DNA from 2 places in the Massilia sp. PAMC28688 genome. Region 2 is predicted to be linked to the other one. Evidence: predicted binding sites of a transcription regulator. Region 2 holds the regulator's gene; the other holds the start of a gene.
The links. The regulator LexA, encoded in region 2, represses DNA repair genes until DNA is damaged. The targets are predictions, from matches to a motif close to ACTGTATNNNNATACAGT.
Positions count from the first base shown of each region.

Region 1: KY495_RS19095 (ATP-dependent helicase) is a predicted target of LexA. The motif match lies at 2,577-2,594, and genes of this name have one in related genera.

Region 1 is NZ_CP080378.1:4,274,137-4,278,338, forward strand. Features, by position in the region: gene KY495_RS19070 (DUF1353 domain-containing protein) at 1-243, opposite strand, end outside; gene KY495_RS19075 (chromate transporter) at 284-862, opposite strand; gene KY495_RS19080 (chromate transporter) at 859-1,437, opposite strand; gene KY495_RS19085 (hypothetical protein) at 1,481-1,657, opposite strand; gene KY495_RS19090 (hypothetical protein) at 1,885-2,124, shown strand; gene KY495_RS19095 (ATP-dependent helicase) at 2,620-4,202, shown strand, end outside.
Region 2 is NZ_CP080378.1:3,520,826-3,525,027, forward strand. Features, by position in the region: gene KY495_RS15725 (PAS domain-containing protein) at 1-1,604, opposite strand, end outside; gene lexA (transcriptional repressor LexA) at 1,756-2,391, opposite strand; gene KY495_RS15735 (DUF29 domain-containing protein) at 2,520-2,978, shown strand; gene rpsF (30S ribosomal protein S6) at 3,113-3,505, shown strand; gene priB (primosomal replication protein N) at 3,540-3,833, shown strand; gene rpsR (30S ribosomal protein S18) at 3,865-4,155, shown strand; gene rplI (50S ribosomal protein L9) at 4,183-4,202, shown strand, end outside.

The DNA of each region.
Region 1 (4,202 bases), 750 kb from region 2:
GCCAACTGCTGCGTCATGGACCACGGCGGCGCGCCGGTAGCGGCCCGTGTAGGGGCTGCCAACTGACGACCATAGCGTGCGTGGAATGCTGGCGCCATTGACGATGGTTCCCGCGGGAACATCCCAGCGCCGCCCGGCCGGATCGAGATACCAGAAGTCTTCCAGAACCCGCATGTCGCGGTCGTTTCCGTTTTCATCGAGCCATTCGGTCTTGGGATTGCCCGAAAATGTGCCATTGCTCATCGCTCTTCCTCCAGTATGCGTTGCGCCCGCTGTCCGGGCCTTACACGAGCTGCAGCCAGCCCAGCACGGCGCCGGCGGCCAGCACCCACAAGATATGCAGCCGTGTGCGCCAAAGTACAAGCGCACTGATGACTGCCAGCAGCCACAGGGGCCAGTCGTCCATCCGGCCCGCGGCGCTGCCCAGGATCCAGCTGGTGGCGAACATGAGCGCAATGACCACCGGCGCCATACCGAGTTTGAAGGCGCGTACCGCCCGCAGGTCCCGGTTGCGGTGAGCCAAGCGCGCCGCGTTATACGTCAGTATGGTCGATGGCAGCAAGATCCCGCCCATGGTGATGGCCACGCCGAGCACTGCTGCACTGAAGCTTCCGGTATTCATGCCCACGTGCCAGCCCATCAAAGCGACGAACAGCACATTGGGACCAGGCGCGGCTTGGGCGAGGGCAATGGACTCGCTGAACTGGACCTGGCTGAGGTAATGATGTTCCTGCACCAGGAAGCGGTGCATGTCGGGCGACGTGGAAATGGCACCGCCCACGGACAGCAGCGACAGCATCATGAACTGCATGAGCAGGGCCAGCCAGTCGGCACTGCCCAGTACCAGCAAGGGGGCCGTCATGACCGCAGGCGCCGGTAACACAGCACGCAGGCACATGCTCCGGCGATGGGCAGCACATGCAGGAGCGGTACCCGCAGCAGTGCCACCAGGACAAACACCATGAGCGCCAGGGCCACGCACCAGGCCAGCGGCATGGGGTTGCGCGCCAGCGCTGCGGACAGGCGCAAGGCGGAGGCGGCGAACATGCCGGCCGCGGCTGCGGCCATGCCGCGGAACGCACCGGCCACGCCGGGATGGTCGCCGATGCGGGCGTGCAGCAAGGCGAGGCACAGGACGAGCAGCAAAGGCACCAGCAGCATGCCCGCCAGCGCAGCGATGGCGCCGCGCAGGCCGAAATGGCGGCCCCCGATCATCATGGACAGGTTGACGACGTTCGGTCCCGGCATCACCTGTGCCACGGCCCAGTCTTCCAGGAATTCGTCCTGGGTCAGCCATTGCTTGCGCTCGACCAGCTCACGCTGCACGATCGCCACGACCCCGCCAAAACCCTGCAAGGCCAGCAGGGTGAAGGAAATGAACAGCTCGGATGGTGAACGGGGCTGGCGAAGGGCGTTGGCGGTGGCGGGCGCGGTCATGCCCTGATTATGTCCCCGGGCTGGCGCCCTGTAAATGCCGGCCTTAGCCGCCGCCGATGCCCCGCATGACGCGTCCGCTTCCTTCACAGGCGGGGCAGGGCGCGCCACTGGCGAGTGTTCCCTTGCCGCTGCACTGGTCGCAAATATCCTCGGCCGCGCCTGGCGTGCCCGGCGCTGCCTCGTCCCCCGGCTTGAGAGGCGGGTCGCTGTTGATAGCCATGATCTGCTCGCTTCGATGTGATGTAGTGCCTCCTATTGTAGGCAGGCTCCTTGTTCAATGACGTTCGATTCCACCGGGCAAAGACACACACTTTATTCTCACACTGATGGAAACCTGATATTGACTTCGCCGGGTTTTGGGAGATACTCGGAATGCATAAATTTCGTTCCCTTCAGCATGTCCCATGATGTCCCATGATGTCCCATGATGAGTTAAGGAATCGCAATATGACTACTACCCCTCCTGGAAGTCCACTTTGCCCGGGCCGCCCGGCGAGCCAGCCGCGCCGCGATGAGCGCCAGCGCGACATTATCGACCATGCCGTGGCCGTGCAGGCCAGCTGGAACACGGTGGCCGCGATTGAATACCTGAAATCGAACGGGGTGGACCCTTCTCTGATAGAACGCGTGTTGCTCGAGCCCGCGCGCCGCCGCCCCGCACAACACAGGCGTGCCATGCCAGCCTGATGCATCAGCAGATATGGTTCCAGGCCACGCTGTCGCAGGAATGGCGCACGTTCCGAGTCGGCCAGCGAGATTGTTGTCAGTCTTGCATGACATGTATGGCTTTCCGGAACCGTTTCCGCGCCACCTTATGCACAAATTGGACCTGTAGGAAAAATCCTAGAATTTTTTTCGCGCTGCCGTCTTGACTTTGCAAGTCACTGATTTTAAACGACAAAAAATCTGCCTTCAGAACGGGCATTTTGTTGAAACCCGCATCAATGCTGGCTTCCTCGCTGTCAAGGGGCGCTTATCCACAAAGATATCCACAGCGAATGTGGATATCGCAAAAACTCCTTACAAATCGGCCACTTAGCGCCGAAATTGTAATGCTCTTGCAATAAATGGGGTGTACATACGCGCTGCCAAAGCGATGCTTGTCTGCGCGCCTGGTCTTATTATCCTTGCTTTGTACTACTGTGTAAATGTACAGTTGTATTATTTTTCGAGTGTACCTGCATGCCTGACGCCGCCGCCATCTTGTCCGACCCAGCCGACCCCTTCGCCAGCCTCAATAACGAGCAGCGCGCCGCGGTCGACCACGATATCGACGTGGCGGCTGATCAGTCGCGCCCCTTGCTGGTCATTGCAGGGGCCGGCTCCGGCAAGACCAGTACCCTGGCCCACCGTGTCGCGCGCCTGATCATGCGTGGCGCCGATCCCCAGCGTATTTTGCTGCTCACGTTTTCGCGCCGGGCGGCCACCGAGATGGGTAACCGCGCCGGCGCCGTACTGCAGCGCGTGTTTGCGCTGAACGCGGGCCAGGCGCCGGCCAGCCTGCCGTGGGCCGGCACCTTCCACAGCATCGGGGCGCGGCTGTTGCGCGAGTACGCGGGCCGGATCGGCCTGGAGTCCTCGTTCACCATCCATGACCGCGGCGATTCCGAGGACCTGATGGGGATGGTGCGCCACGAAATCGGCCTGACCCAGACCCAGAAGCGCTTTCCTCTCAAGGGCACCTGCCTGTCCATCTATTCGCGGGTCGTCAACAGCCAGGAGCCGCTGGGCCTGGTCCTGCAAAGCACTTTCCCCTGGTGCGCCGAATGGGAGCAGGAACTCAAGACCCTGTTTGGCGCCTACGTCGACGCCAAGCAGGAACAGAACGTCCTCGATTATGACGACTTGCTGCTGTTCTGGTCGGAGATGGCGGCAGACCCCGCACTGGGACCGGAAATTGGCGCCTTGTTCGACCATGTACTGGTGGATGAATACCAGGACACCAACCGCCTGCAGGCGGCCATCATTACCGGCATGAAGCCGGACGGGCAGGGTGTGATGGTGGTCGGTGACGACGCCCAGTCGATCTATTCCTTCCGGGGCGCCACCGTGAGGAATATCCTCGACTTCCCGTCCCAGTTCAGCCGGCAGGCCCGCATCGTGACGCTGGAGCGCAATTACCGCTCCACCCAGCCGATCCTGGATGCATCCAATGCCCTTATTGCGGCGGCGCTGGAGCGCCACGCCAAAACGCTGTGGACCGACAAGGTATCGAGCGCCAGGCCACAGCTGGTGCTCATTCCCGACGAAGCCGAACAGGCACGCTGGGTGTGCAGCCGCGTCCTCGAACAGCGGGAAGCCGGGATGGCGCTGACGTCGCAGGCGGTCCTGTTTCGCGCCGCCAGTCACAGCGCGGCGCTGGAGCTGGAACTGATGCGGCGTAATGTCCCCTTCGTCAAATTCGGTGGCCTGAAATTTCTGGAAGCGTCCCACATCAAGGACGTGCTGGCGGTGCTGCGTTTTGCGCAGAATCCGAGCGGGCGCCTGGCCGGCTTCCGCGTGGCCCAGCTGATCCCCGGGATCGGCGCGGCCACCGCCACCCGCCTGCTTGACGCGGTGGGCGCAGCGGCAGAACCGGTCCGCGCGGTCGAAGAGTTTGCCGCGCCGCCCAAAAGCGCGGGCGACTGGAATGCCTTTGTGGCCCTGTACAAGGCCCTGCGTGCACCGGGCTTGCGCTGGCCGGCAGACATCGAACTGGTCAAACACTGGTATCTGCCGCACCTGGAACGCATGCACGATGATGCGGCGGTGCGCTGCGCCGATGT
Region 2 (4,202 bases):
CGCTCGCGGCTGTCGTACAGGGCAATTTCTGCTTCCTTGCGTGCCGTGATATCCCGTACCGTGCCTGCCAGCTCGGCCGGCGCATCATCGCGCTTTGCCATGGCGCGGCCAAAGAACTCCACCCAGCGCAGCACGCCGTCCGGCCGCCTGATGCGGCCCTGGAAGAAGAAGCGCGCACCGACCACGCCGGCCTGGCTGATTGCCTGGCGAAACCCGGCGGCATCGTCAGGGTGGAGGAAGTCGCTCAGCAGGCGCGCCGCGCTCACCGGGCCGTCGCCCGGCGCCACCCCGAAGATTGCGTAGGGACGGGCATTCTCCCACGTCACGGCGTCGGTCTCGGGCGTCCAGCTCCACAAGCCAAGCTCGGTGGCTTCCGTGGCCAGCAGGAGGCGCTCATGACTGGCGTGCTGGGCTGCCTCCGCAATCTTGCGGTGCGTCTGGTCCACGCCATGGGCGAGCAGGCCGGTCACCCGGCCATCGGCGTCGCGCAGCGCCGCCAGCACCAGGTCCATGAAGCGCTTTTCGAGCGGCATGTCGGGCTTGCGCTGTAGCATCACGGGCATGTCGAACCCGAAAAACGGTTCACCGCTCTGGTACACAGAATCGAGCATTTCAAAGTAACCCTGTCCGGCCACTTCCGGCAAGGCTTCGCGGAAGGGCCGGCCTTCCAGGTTGCGGTTGCCCACTAGCTGGAGGTAGCGTTCATTGATCAATTCAACGATGTGCTCGGGACCGCGCATCACGCAGATGAAGGCAGGGGTCTGGCGCAGGATGTCATTCATTCTTTGATTGGCCGCCTGCACTTGCTTGAACAGTCGTTCGCGTTCCCGGCTCGCTTCGATCTCGGCCGTCACGTCGACGTGCACGCCAATCCATTCAGTTACCTCGCCGTCATCGCCCACTACCGGCACGCCCTTGACATCCATGTCGCGGTAGTGGCCATCGGCACGGCGCAGCCGGTGGCGGGTCTGGAAAACAGTACCCGTCGTCCATGCCCGCTCCCAGTCGCGCAGGGTGCCGGCGCGGTCGTTGGGATGGACCGCTTCCAGCCAGCCTTCGTGCAAGTACTGCGCCGCCGTCTGACCGGTAAAGGCGGCCCAGCTGGGCTGCTCGGTGACCAGGCCACCGGCAGCGGCGCGGTTCCAGACAATGGCGCTGGTGGCAGTGACGAGCGAGCGAAAGCGCGCTTCGCTGGCATGCAGTTCGCGTTCGGCCTGATGGGTGGCCGTCATGTCGCGCGACACGGCCAGCAAATGGTGCGTATGGCCATCGGGCGCCGTCACCTGCGTCACCACCACGTCCCACCATCGGGGGGCGCCCCTGGCAGTGGGGCAGAATGCCTGGAAGTGCCCGGTGCCGCCGGCGGCCGCCAGCGCTAGTGCCGATGCAATTTTCTGATGGCTCTCCGGCGGCCACAGCGACTTCCACTCAGCCCCCAGCAAGCGGGAGACATCGTCAATCTCCATGGCGCACAGGCCGTTCTGGTTCATGGACACGACACGGCCGTCGCAGCTGAGCAGCTTTACGCAGTCGGGACTGCTTTCAAACAGTTGCCAGCCGAGGCTCTGGGCGTGGAGGGCAGGCGGCTCGTGATCGCTCGGCATGGGTGGTGGAATCGCCAGGATAGAGCCGCATGACGCTATCGATCAGCATGGGGATTGATGACATGCCGATAATACATTGCCTGTGCCGGGAAGGGCGCGCCGCAGCGCGCCGGCAGACAAAAAAGGCCGGCATGCGCCGGCCCGTTGGCTGTCAGTGCCAGCTGCGCATCAGGCCGACGGCCAGGCCTTCGAGGGCGAAGTCATCCAGCTCGGGATCGACCTTGATGACCTTGAAGTCGGGATTTTCCGGCAGCAGCTCAATGAGGCCATTGGTTTTCTTGTAGCGCTTGACGGTGACATCCTCGCCAATCCGGGCCACCACGATCTGACCGTTCTTGGCACTGTCGACTTTTTTGACCGCCAGCAGGTCGCCATCCATGATGCCGGCGTCGCGCATGGACCAGCCGCGTACCTTGAGCAGGAAGTCCGGCTTGGCCGAAAACATGGCCGGGTCCACGCTGTAGGTCGCTTCCACATGTTCCTGCGCCAGGATGGGCGAACCGGCGGCCACGCGGCCCACCAGCGGCAGCGCCATCATGAGGGTAGGGGGCACCAGGGGAATGGCTTCCACGCTGGCGCCGACCAGGCGGATGCCGCGCGAGGTGCCGGGCGAAATCTCGATGGCACCCTTGCGGGCCAGCGCCTGCAGGTGTTCTTCAGCCGCATTGGCAGATTTGAAGCCGAGCTCGTTGGCGATTTCCGCGCGGGTGGGAGGAAAACCGGTGTTGTCGATCGCATCCTTGATCAGGTTGAGGATCTGTTCCTGGCGTGGCGTGAGCTTGATCATGGGCTGGGGTGGCTGTTTGTATGAACAGACTGTATTTTTGTACAGTATTTCGCCCAGCGCAAGTGTTAAATGCGAATTTGCCTGAATTTTTTGCAGATTCGGCGGTCCAAAGGGCGATGGAGGCAGAAATGAACCTGAACGATAGGCCAGAAGTCCATGACAAGGCCGATTACGAAGCCGATTTCACCTTGTGGCTGGAGGCCCAGCTACTGCTGCTGCGTGAGCGTCAGTTTGACAAACTTGACCTGGACAACTTATTCGAGGAAGTCGGAGGGATCTTGCGCAGCGAACGTCGTGAGGTGCGAAGCCGACTGGACCTGATTGTTGTGCATCTCCTGAAGTGCCAGTATCAACCACAACGCAAGAGCAAAAGTTGGCTTGCAACGCTGCGGACGCAACGCACCCGGCTGGGAAGGGTGCTGCAAGACAGCCCCAGTCTGCGCCGGCACATTCTCGACTTCGCTCACGAGAACTATCGTGGCTCAGTTGAGCAGGCTGCCGAACAGACCGGACTGGCCAGAGCGATATTCCCGGCAGCGCTTCCTTACAGCGAGGAGCAACTGCTTGACGCTGATTTCGTGCCCTGACCGACCCATAACCTGGAAGCAACACAGGCATTGCCAGCGGTGCGCGAATCGGGTTATAATCGCCGGCTTTCCCTTCCCACACTCGTCTTGACGCCGAGGTGGGCATTTGTTTAAACGTCCCTAAGGAGTGTTGCATGCGTCATTATGAAATCGTTTTTATCGTCCACCCGGACCAAAGCGAGCAAGTCCCGGCGATGATCGAGCGTTACAAGGCCAGCGTGACCACGCGCGGCGGTAATGTTCATCGCGTTGAAGACTGGGGCCGTCGTCAGATGGCTTACTCGATCCAGAAGCTGCCAAAGGCACACTACATCTGCATGAATATCGAATGCGACAACGAGACCCTGGTGGAACTCGAAACCGCGTTCAAATTCAATGATGCCGTGCTGCGTCACCTCACCGTTAAGATGAAGAAGGCTGAAACCACGCCATCGCCGATGATGAAGTCGGTACAACGTGAAGACGCAGCCAAGAGCCACCGCGCTGAAGCCCCGGCTCCAGCAGCAGCGCCAGCAGCCGCGGCCTAATTGTTGTACAGAATCCTGAACCTGATGTGATCTTTTGAATCAACTTCAGTTCGTAGCCCAGATTTGCGAGCGCGATGTCTTGCGCTACACCCCGGCCGGCGTGCCGATCGTGTCCGCCACCCTGATGCACAGTTCGCAGCAGGTCGAAGCAGGGGTGCCCAGGTTGGTCGAGTTTGAAATTGCTGCCTTTGCGGCAGGTGAAATTTCAGGACGATTCAGCCAGGCCGAACTGGGTGCCGTACATCAGTTCACAGGATTTCTGGCCAAGAAGAACCGCAGTAGCAAAAGCCTGGTGTTTCACATCATTGATTTTAGTGCCGCCGCTTAAGCGGAGCACATTTTAGATACAGGAGCCTCAAATGGCATTCGGTAAAAAGTTCGACAAAAACAAGCTCAAGCTGAAAGAAAAGCGCAAACAACAGAACCCACTGTTCAAGCGTAAGAAATTCTGCCGCTTCACCGCCGCCAACGTAGAACAGGTCGACTACAAAGACGTCGATACGCTGAAAGACTTCGTCCAGGAAAACGGCAAGATCATGCCAGCACGCCTGACCGGCACCAAGGCGCACTACCAGCGCCAGGTGGACACCGCCATCAAGCGCGCCCGCTACCTCGCGCTGCTGCCTTACACCGATCTGCACCACGCTTAATTGCTGGCAGACCTACTGGAGAAATCTATGCAAATCATTCTGTTGGA